2 regions of the Ruminococcus sp. AF17-12 genome follow, and region 2 is predicted to be linked to the other one. Evidence: predicted binding sites of a transcription regulator. Region 2 holds the regulator's gene; the other holds the start of a gene.
The links. Region 2 encodes LexA, which represses DNA repair genes until DNA is damaged. Its sites were predicted from a motif close to CNAACANNTGTTNG; they were not measured.

Region 1 (5,752 bases), on a different contig from region 2:
TATCTGCCGCCGGAAGCATGGAGTTAAATTCCATGGCAACGAGGGCTGCGTTGATCATAGTATTTTTGGAAGAACCGGGATGTACATTAACACCCTGGAAGGTTATTTTTGCACTGCAGGCGTTAAAGTTTTCGTACTGGATCTCGCCTTCCGTATCACCGTCCAGGGTATATGCATAATCCGCACCGAATTTTTTTACATCAAAGTGGGCCGGTCCCATGCCGATCTCTTCATCCGGAGTAAAAGCAACGCAGAGAGGTCCGTGAGGTATTTTTTCCGTAAGGATATGCTCCAGCGCAGTGAGGATCTCTGCAATGCCGGCCTTGTCGTCTGCGCCTAGGATCGTGGTTCCGTCTGAGGTGATCAGGGTACGCCCGGCAAGTGAAGCAAGATGGGGGAACATTTCCGGGGAAAGAGTTCTGCCGCTTGTGCCGAGAGGAAGCTCTTTTCCATCGTAATCTTCTGTGACCACCGGTGTGACTGCATGGTCGCAGAAATCGGAAACCGTATCCATATGAGCGATAAAGCCCAGTGCTTTGCAGTGCTCCAGACCTTCTGTAGCAGGAAGATGTGCATAAACGTAACAGTGTTCATCCAGAGACACATCAGAGATCCCAAGGCCTTTCAGTTCCTCCACAAGAAGCCGGGCCAGGTCAAACTGGCACTGGGAAGAGGGGGAAGAAGAGCTTTCTTCATTGCTGGGTGTGGATATTTTTACATAGGATAGAAGTCGTTGGTATGCTTTCATAGAAGAATATTCCTTTCTGAAAAATTCCTTCCGGAACAGACGGCAGCTGTATTTATGGAATCCGCCTGTTTTTACGGAGATAATAACAGTATAACACACAATACCTGCATATTTATGTAAAAAATCTCCCACGATGTGAAAACCTGTGCTATAATCTGTGAGATAATAAAAAACAGGAGGATTTGAGAGTGGAAAAAAGAATCATACAGGTCGAAGAAAAAGTACCTGCAAAGATGCTGATACCGTTAAGTATCCAGCATATGTTCGCCATGTTCGGAGCATCCGTACTGGTGCCATTCCTTTTTGGTATCAGTCCGGCTATTGTGCTTCTGATGAATGGTGTGGGAACACTCCTTTTTATTTTCATCACAAAAGGAAAGGCACCGGCTTATTTGGGCTCCAGTTTTGCCTTCCTTTCACCGGCTCTTCTGGTGATCAGCAAGTATGGATATGAGTATGCCCTTGGTGGGTTCGTTGTTCTGGGTATTGCTGGTATGTGCGTGGCATTGATCGTCCGCCAGTGCGGAACAGATTGGATCGATATCGTGCTTCCTACAGCGGCAATGGGACCGGTAGTGGCACTGATCGGTCTGGAACTTGCGGGAAATGCAGCAAGTACGGCAGGACTTCTGGACGAGAAGGTAGATCCGAAGAATGTGATCGTATTTCTGGTCACACTTGGAGTTGCGGTATTCGGGCAGATCCTGTTCCGGGGCTTCCTTTCTGTTATTCCGATCCTGATCGCGATCATTGTGGGATATGTGGCAGCAGGTGCATGCGGGCTTCTGGATTTTACACAGGTAAGGGAAGCGGCATTTTTGGCTCTTCCCAACTTTACATCTCCGAAATTTAATTTTGAGGCCATTATGACGATCTTTCCGGCATTGCTTCTGGTAACCTCCGAGCATATCGGCCATCAGATCGTAACTGGAAAGATCGTTGGAAGAAATCTTCTGAAAGATCCGGGTCTCCACAGATCCCTGTTTGCGGATTTCTTCTCTACCACAGTTTCCGGATGCCTTGGTTCTGTGCCGACAACTACTTACGGTGAGAACATCGGTGTCATGGCAGTGACAAAGGTTTACAGTGTACAGGTGATCGGTGGTGCGGCAGTGCTTTCTATCTGCTGTTCCTTCCTTGGTAAACTGGCAGCCCTGATCAGTACCATTCCCGGTCCGGTGATCGGTGGGATTTCTTTCCTTCTTTACGGAATGATCGGAACCTCCGGCCTTCGTATGCTGGTTGACAATCACGTGGATTACAGCAAGTCCAGAAATCTGACGCTGACAAGCGTTGTCTTTGTTGTAGGTCTTTCCGGAATTGCCCTGAAGCTTGGAAATGTTGAGCTTACCGGTATGGTGCTGGCATGTGTGGTTGCCATGGCATTAAGCCTTGTATTCTATATTCTGGACAAACTGAAGCTGACCAACGATCAGTGACAGGAAATATATTGCATAAAAAGCAGATGAAGAGGGAAATCTTTTTATCTGCTTTTTTGCGTTCAGAGAGGAAAAAGAAATCATGTATGGGAAGCCTTTTGTCGGATTTTCAGAGATCCTGTCAACAAAAAAACAAAGGGATTTTCAAGTATCTTATTGACAATCATTCCGTTTTATAATACTATGTAATACAGAAAACACGAACAAAGGTTCGAATTAAAGGAAACCTGATTAGAAAGAGAATAAAGAATAGGAGATTACATAATGATCAGTGAAGAGAAGCAGAAGGCGCTGGAAGCGGCTCTTGGAAATATTGAGAAACAGTTCGGTAAAGGCTCTGTCATGAAGCTTGGAGATTCCAGTTCCCATATGCAGGTGGAGGCAGTTCCCACAGGATGCTTAAGCCTGGATATCGCCCTTGGTGTAGGTGGTGTTCCTAAGGGACGTATCGTGGAAATCTACGGACCGGAGTCCAGTGGTAAGACAACGGTAGCCTTACATATGGTCGCTGAAGTGCAGAAGAGAGGCGGAATCGCAGGATTTATCGATGCGGAGCATGCTCTTGATCCTGTTTATGCCAAGAGTATAGGTGTTGATATCGACAACCTTTATATTTCACAGCCGGATAACGGAGAGCAGGCGCTGGAGATCACAGAGACTATGGTACGTTCCGGTGCTGTGGATATCGTGATCGTGGACTCTGTTGCAGCCCTGGTCCCCAAGGCTGAGATCGAAGGAGATATGGGAGACAGCCATGTAGGTCTGCAGGCCCGTCTGATGTCACAGGCACTCCGTAAACTGACGGCTGTTATCAGCAAGTCCAACTGCGTGGTGATCTTTATCAACCAGCTTCGTGAAAAGGTTGGAGTGATGTTTGGCAATCCGGAAACTACAACCGGTGGACGTGCGCTGAAATTCTATGCATCTGTCCGTATGGATGTACGCCGTGTGGAAACATTGAAGCAGGGTGGTGAGATGGTCGGAAACCACACCCGTGTGAAAGTAGTTAAGAACAAGGTGGCTCCGCCATTTAAGCAGGCAGAGTTTGATATCATGTTCGGAACCGGTATTTCCAGAGAGGGAGATATCCTGGATCTGGCTGCAGAATGCTGCATCGTAAACAAGAGCGGAGCCTGGTATGCATATGAAGGGGATAAGATCGGACAGGGACGTGAGAATGCCAAATTATTCCTGCGAGAGCATCCGGAGATCCGCGATGAGATCGAGAAGAAGGTTCGTGTACATTATCATCTGGATCCGGCAGATGAGACAGCAGAAGCAGCAGTACAGGCAGAAGATACAGAGAAGGAAGAGTAATCCATGCTGGATCTGGAAGAACAAAACCGTGCAAGAAAGAAAGCCATGCGGCTTCTGGAACATATGGACCGCACAGAGAAAGGCCTGACGGATAAACTCCGTCAGGCTGAATTTTCACCGGAGGCAGTAGAAGATGCCATTGCTTATGTGAAGTCCTATGGGTATATCAACGATGCCCGTTATGCCAGAACCTATATCTCCTTCCGCATGGAAACCAGGAGCCGTCAGAAGATCCTCTCGGAACTTCAGTTAAAGGGTGTGGACCGTCAGACTGCCCTGGATGCCTGGAATGAGATGGAAGAGCTTATGGAACCGGACGAGCGGGAGGTATTACGCAGGACGATCGAGAAGAAATATGCGCCGGACACAGAGCTTGATGAAGGACAGATGCGAAGGCTGTATGGATATCTGGCCAGACGAGCGTTCCGGTATGAGGATATTTCCCATACCCTGGAAGAAATGAACATCCGGGTGAACCGTGATATGGAATAACTCGTTACTGTTCACTGGTAATGTCCCGCGAGGTGTTTTTTGTGAGCGAAGGTCACAGAAAACCCGAGACATACCGCGCGAATTTATGCGATCAGCATAAATTCTGTGCATCGCAAAGCGTGTTACTGAGAACGGAGTGAACAGTAACAATAACTCTGCGGAGAAAAAGAGCCAGTTTATATATGCTAACCAAAATCTGCTTTTTCATGAGAAAAACTTGACATAAATGTGAAAAACAGCTAAACTTGTATTGTTGTATTTGTACAATGAAAACTAAATAAGGAGGTGCTCCTGTGGCAGGCACAATTATCGGTGTTATTGTCGCTGTGGTAGTCACGCTACTTATTGCAGTTCCTGTTACTTGCAAGGTTGCTGTTGACAAGAAAGTACGCAAGGATGCGGAAATCATAGGTACAGCAGAGGATAAGGCAAGGAATATTCTTGATGAAGCATTGAAAGCAGCAGAGACCAAGAAACGTGAAACTTTACTTGAAGTAAAGGAAGAATCTCTGCGAACTAAAAATGAACTGGAAAGGGAAACCAAGGAACGGAGAAACGAGCTGCAGAGATACGAGAAGCGAGTTTTGTCAAAAGAGGAATCTGTTGACAAAAAAGCCAATGCAGTGGAGAAGCGTGAGCTGGAATGTACAGCGAAATTTAACGAGTTACAAGAAAAAGAAAAACGAGTAAATGAACTTGAGGAAAAAGGAGTACAGGAACTGGAACGAGTTTCAGGTCTTACCTCCGAACAGGCAAAAGAAGAATTACTGAAATCTGTAGAAGATGACGTAAAGGTGGATGTTGCAAGACTCTATAAAGAGCTTGAGAACAGAGCCAAGGAAGATGCCAATAAGAAAGCCAGGGAATATGTAGTCAATGCCATTCAGAAATGTGCAGTGGATCATGTTTCCGAGACAACGATTTCTGTGGTACAGCTTCCAAGTGATGAAATGAAGGGAAGGATCATCGGTCGTGAAGGCCGTAATATCCGTACACTTGAGACACTTACCGGTGTGGATCTGATCATTGATGATACACCGGAGGCAGTGGTACTCTCTGCATTTGATCCGATCAGGAGAGAGATCGCCAGAGTGGCTCTTGAGAAACTGATCGTGGATGGACGTATCCATCCGGCAAGAATTGAAGAGATGGTAGAGAAAGCCCAGAAAGAAGTGGAAGCACAGATCCGGGAAGACGGTGAGAATGCTGCCATGGATGTAGGGGTACATGGAATCCATCCGGAACTTCTGAAGCTTCTTGGACGTATGAAATTCCGTTCAAGCTATGGACAGAATGCTCTGAGACATTCAATTGAGGTTGCACAGCTTTCCGGACTTCTTGCAGGAGAAGTTGGTGTGGATGTGCGTATGGCCAAGCGTGCCGGACTTCTTCATGACATTGGTAAATCCATTGACCATGAGGTAGAAGGTTCTCATATTCAGATCGGTGTGGATCTCTGCAAGAAATACAAGGAGTCCCCGATCGTTATCAACACGGTTGCGTCTCATCATGGTGATGTGGAGCCGGAATCTCTGATCGCGTGTATTGTACAGGCTGCTGATGCAATTTCCGCAGCAAGACCTGGAGCAAGACGTGAGACCCTGGAAACCTATACCAATCGTCTGAAACAGCTTGAGGATATCACCAATGAATTCAAGGGTGTAGAGAAATCTTTTGCTATTCAGGCAGGAAGAGAAATTCGTGTTATGGTCGTGCCGGATCATGTAAGTGATGCAGATATGGTTCTCCTTGCAAG
Region 2 (5,752 bases):
GCTTCCGTAGAAGGTCGTGATCCAGTGGAGGATATCCACAAGATCAATAAAGAACTGGAGGCCTACAATCCGGAAATTGCAGCAAGACCGCAGGTGATCGCAGCCAACAAGATTGACTGTATTTTTGATGATGGCGAAGAAAGCCCTATTGATCAACTGAAAGCAGAATTTGAGCCACAGGGTATTCCGGTTTATCCAATTTCAGCCGTTACCGGGCAGGGTGTCAGAGAACTCCTTTTCCATGTGAAAGAGCTTCTGGATAAGAGCCCGATGAAACCGGTAGTGTTTGAACAGGAATTCTTCCCGGAAGATGTTCTTGTAAATGAAAATCTTCCGTTTACTGTGGAGCGCAGCGAGGAAGATCCGGAAGTATTCCTTGTGGAAGGTCCTAAGATTGAAAAAATGCTTGGCTATACAAATCTGGATTCTGAGAAGGGATTTGCCTTCTTCCAGAAATTCCTGAAAGAGGGCGGTATCCTGGAGGAACTGGAAAAAGCCGGTATCCAGGAAGGCGATACGGTTCGTATGTATGGCTTTGATTTTGATTATTATAAATAAGAGGTATGACAATGACAAGTAAGCAGAGAGCATATTTAAAAGGCCTTGCCATGACAATGGATCCGATCCTTCAGCTTGGCAAGGGTGGTCTTACTCCTGAAAATACCGCTGCTGTTGAGGAAGCTCTTGCAGCAAGAGAGCTGATCAAGATCAGCGTTCTTCAGAACTGTCTGGAGGATCCACGTGAAATGGCACAGGTTCTTGCAGAGAGAACAAGATCTCAGGTAGTACAGGTGATCGGTAAAAAGATCGTTCTCTACAGAGAAGGTAAAAAGGACAAGAAAAAAATCATTCTTCCGTAATCTCGGGAGGTTATAAATGAGCAAAGCAACAAAAAAAATAGGAATCATGGGTGGTACTTTTGATCCCATTCATATGGGGCATTTGATCCTGGGAGAAAAAGCCTATGAACAGCTTGAGCTTGATAAAGTTTTGTTCATGCCCTGCGGAAATCCACCTCATAAACGGAACCGTAAGGGCAGAGCGACTGATGAACAGCGTGCGGAAATGGTCCGTCTTGCCATAGAGGATAATCCTCACTTTGAGCTGTCTCTGATCGAGATGCATGAGGAAGGCTATACGTATACTTACCGGACTCTGGAACAGCTGAATAAAGCGAATCCGGACACAGAGTATTATTTTATCATCGGTGCAGATTCGCTTTTTAATTTTGATACCTGGATGGAACCGGAACGCATTTGTCAGGAAGCAGTACTGGTAGTGGCAACCAGAGATCATACTCCATTGAAGGAACTTGATCAGCAGATGCAACTTCTGTCACAGAAGTATAACGGGAATTTTATTCGACTGGATACCATGAATATTGATGTTTCCAGTGAGCTGCTCCGTTCCTGGCATGAAAGCGGGCAGAGTCTCCGCTATTATGTTCCCAAGCCTGTGATTTCCTATATTGAGAAAAACGATATCTATAAAGGAAATGATTCAGATGGGAAAATATGATTTTATCAAGATAAAAAAGAAACTTTCCAAATATCTGGATGAGGCCAGATTTGAGCATACAATGGGGGTTATGTACACTTGTGCTGCGCTTGCCATGGTTTATGATTATGATCTGGAGGATGCACAGGCTGCAGGACTTCTTCATGACAGTGCAAAGTGTATTCCTAATAAAAAGAAACTGAAGCTGTGCAGCCAGCATGATATTCCGGTATCAGATTTTGAAAAGGATCATCCGTTTCTTCTTCATGCCAAACTGGGGGCTTATGTGGCCAGCAGTAAATATGATATTAAAGACGAAGAGATCCTGACAGCGATCACTTATCATACAACAGGAAGACCGGGAATGAGCCTTCTTGAGAAGATCGTATATATTTCAGACTATATTGAACCAATGCGTGACAAAGCTCCGAATCTTGCGAAGGTGCGAAAGATTGCTTTTGAAGATCTGGATGAGTGTATGTATGAGATTTTAAAGGATACACTGGAATATCTGGAGGAAAATCCCAAGGAAATCGACAGTACGACCAGGGATGCTTATGTTTATTATAAAGAACTCCATGACAGAAAAATGCAGGATGCAGCCAACAGACAGGAGGATTAAAATTCTATGAGTATCGAAAAAGAGATGGTCCGGATCGCCTGCAAGGCACTGGATGATAAAAAAGCAAAGGATATCAAGATCATTGATATCCATGAGGTTTCCGTGATCGCAGATTATTTTGTGATCGCAAGTGCTTCCAACCAGAATCAGGTACAGGCAATGGTTGACAATGCAGATGAAATGCTTGGCCGTGCCGGATATGAAGCAAAACAGATCGAGGGAACCAGAAACTCCAGCTGGGTCCTCATGGATTACGGTGATATGATCATCCATATCTTTGATGAGGAAAACAGACTTTTCTACGATCTTGAGAGGATTTGGAGAGACGGCAAGATTCTTGATGCGGAAGAATTTCTTGGTGAGAATGAGTAAAATTTGTTATATTAGTTTACTGTAAAAATATTATGTGAACTAAATAAGAAGAAATCAAAAAGCAGAAGTTTTCTGCTGAAAAAAAAGAGAGATATCTTTGTGGGGCTGTACAGCTACCTTAAAGATATCTCTCTTTTTAAATCACATTACATTGGGTGGGATCTGTTGTTTATATTATCATGAAAAGAAACGAAATACACCAAATACTTTGCCGAGGATCTGCAGATTACCGGTGATGATGATCGGTTCCATATTGTCGTTCTCCGGCTGAAGTCGATAATAACCATTTTCTTTGTAGAAAGTCTTAACTGTTGCAGAATCATCGATCAGAGCAACTACCATGTCGCCGTTTTCTGCTGTTGCCTGCTGCTTTACAAGAACCTGATCTCCATCAAAAATACCTGCATTGATCATACTGTCGCCTTTGACAGTCAGCATGAAACTTTGTTCATTGGGCATATATTCAGCCGGGATCGGAAAGTAAGCATCGATATTTTCCACTGCCAGGATCGGCTGTCCGGCAGCAACAGTGCCTACAAGAGGAACATTGACAACCTCGCGGCGGACCAGATTGAAATTATCATCAATGATCTCGATCGCACGGGGCTTGGTGGCATCTCTGCGGATATATCCGTTTTTTTCCAGAGCTTCCAGATGGGAGTGAACGGAAGATGTGGATTTCAGGTTTACTGCTTCACAGATTTCACGGACGGAGGGCGGAAAACCTCTGTTAAGGATCTCATTTTTCATATAATCCAGTATTTCCTGCTGCTTTTTACTGATTCTGCCATATGTCATGTGTACTTACCTCCCTGGGTTGATTTTATCTGCTGTCGACCATAATATGACAGCATCACGAAATTATATTTTGAATAGTATAACATACTTTTGAAAAAATGGCAAACGGATATTCGGAAAGTATGTTCGCACGTTTTAAAGCTTGTATTCATTTAAATAAAATGTTACAATAAAACGAACTTTAAGAGATGAACGATGTAAAGGAGGCATTCATTTGCCGGATAATAAAGTACATTCCGGAAAAACTCCGGGATTCTTAGCAAAGCTTCGTAAAATTTTTGGTCTGAACATTGGAACTGTAATGTTCGGAGCAATTTTTATCTATATGATCTTTAGTGTGATTCTTTATCTTACAGCTTCTCATATGGAATCTTATCAGGTTCCCTCCGGTCCGTTATCCATGAATGAGACATACACAGGGCTGGCGATCATGACAGAGAACGTAGTGCAGGCAGATGCGGGCGGTTACGTTACATATTACGCAAGGGAAGGTACCAAGATCAATGCCAACGGTGCTGTCTACAGCCTGAACAGTTCAAGATCTGCAGACAATGTAACCTCTCTGAGCAGAGAGGAACTGGCGGATATACGCAGTAATATGCAAAGCTTTTCCAAAGGATTTGATCCCAGCAAATTCAACAGTGCCTATAGTTTTAAATATCAGCTCAATGGAAGCATCCTTCAGTATGCTTCAGACAGTTCGGGAGCTTCTTCTGCAAGCACGACGTCTGAAGATGGAGAGGAAGCCACAGTTACAACTATAGTTTCCAGTGATCCAAATATCCGCCGTGCGCAGACAGACGGGATCATCCTGTATTCTACAGATGGCTACGAAACCAAAACCGTTGATAATGTCACAGCTGCTGATTTTGATCAGAATTCCTATCAGGAAACGGATCTGAAAACAGATGGACAGATAAAGGCCGGAGATGATATTTATACGATCATTACAGATGAACGCTGGAGTCTTTTGATCCCTTTAAGTGAGAAGCAGGCTGCTAATCTGAAGGAGCGTACATCGATCCGCGTCAAGTTCCTGAAAGATGATCTGACGCAGACAGGAGACTTTTCGATCATGGAGATCGATGGGGCTAAATACGGTAAGATTGATTTTAATAAGGGACTGATCCGATATGCGTCAGACCGGTTTCTGGAAATAGAACTTGTCACGAACAATGTGACAGGTTTAAAGATCCCGTTATCTTCTATCGTAACGAAGGAGTTTTATGCAATACCTTCCAAATATCTTACGACGGATGATGAAACACAGCAATCCGGATTTATGCTTTCCGGCAGAAATAAAAAAGGCGACAGTACGACAACCTTTGTCAATGCCGGTATCTATGGCCGTGATGAGATCACAGACAAAGAAACACAGGAAACAAGCTATATTTATTACGTAGACAAGAATAAATTTAAAGAAGGCGATGCTCTTGTTGATCCGGATAGTGGAGAGAAGTTTATCATCGGAGATACAGAAGTTCTGGAGGGAGTTTTCTGTGTCAATCAGGGATATGCGGTATTCCGCCGGATCGAGATCCTGGATGAAAATGAGGAATATGCGGTTGTATCAAAGGAAACCTATAATGGGCTTGTCCGATATGACCGTATTGTGAAAAATGCAGATAAAGTAAGTGAACAGGATATACTTTACTAATTAAAGGAGGATTTATATCATGGTAGCGGAAAATTTGGCACAGGTGCAGAAAAATATTAATGAATCCTGCAATAAAATTAACAGAGATCCGAATGAAGTCACACTGATCGCAGTAAGCAAAACCAAACCGGTGGAAATGCTGAAGGAGGCTTATGATGCCGGAGCACGTGTCTTTGGAGAGAACAAAGTGCAGGAGATCGTGGATAAATATGATCAGATGCCTTCAGATGTCAAATGGCATATGATCGGACATCTTCAGCGTAATAAAGTAAAATATATTGTGGATAAAGTTGCAATGATCCATTCTGTAGATTCGCTTCGCTTGGCCGAGACGATTGAAAAAGAAGCAGCGAAAAAAGCGGTTATTGTTCCGATCCTTATAGAAGTAAATGTAGCGCAGGAAGAAAGTAAATTTGGTCTGAAACCGGAAGAAGTTTTACCGCTTATAGAACAGATCGCAGATTTTTCACACATTCGGATAAAGGGGCTCATGACAATTGCTCCCTATGTTGATAATGCAGAGGAAAATCGCGAAATTTTCCGTGAACTTAAGAAATTAAGTGTTGACATTGCTGCTAAAAACATTAATAATGTTACTATGAGTGTTCTGAGTATGGGAATGACCGGAGATTACATGGTTGCCGTGCAGGAGGGCGCTACGATGGTGCGTGTAGGCACTGGTATTTTTGGTGCAAGAAATTACGCATTATAAGACTAATAAGATTGGAGATTTAAAATGGGCGTTTTAGACAAGTTTTTAGATGCCATCAAACTGAACGACGATTATGACGATGACGAATTGTTAG

Region 1: a site for LexA is predicted at 2,388-2,401, ahead of recA (recombinase RecA). Genes of this name have one in related genera too.

What each region holds. Positions count from the first base shown of each region.
Region 1 is NZ_QUGY01000007.1:85,011-90,762, reverse strand. It holds gene pepT (peptidase T) at 1-748, opposite strand, end outside; gene uraA (uracil permease) at 937-2,187, shown strand; gene recA (recombinase RecA) at 2,452-3,504, shown strand; gene DWW77_RS09420 (regulatory protein RecX) at 3,508-3,996, shown strand; gene rny (ribonuclease Y) at 4,290-5,752, shown strand, end outside.
Region 2 is NZ_QUGY01000002.1:116,671-122,422, reverse strand. It holds gene obgE (GTPase ObgE) at 1-558, shown strand, start outside; gene yhbY (ribosome assembly RNA-binding protein YhbY) at 570-860, shown strand; gene nadD (nicotinate-nucleotide adenylyltransferase) at 877-1,518, shown strand; gene yqeK (bis(5'-nucleosyl)-tetraphosphatase (symmetrical) YqeK) at 1,505-2,119, shown strand; gene rsfS (ribosome silencing factor) at 2,126-2,491, shown strand; gene lexA (transcriptional repressor LexA) at 2,669-3,289, opposite strand; gene DWW77_RS02685 (biotin/lipoyl attachment domain-containing protein) at 3,504-4,946, shown strand; gene DWW77_RS02680 (YggS family pyridoxal phosphate-dependent enzyme) at 4,966-5,658, shown strand; gene DWW77_RS02675 (cell division protein SepF) at 5,683-5,752, shown strand, end outside.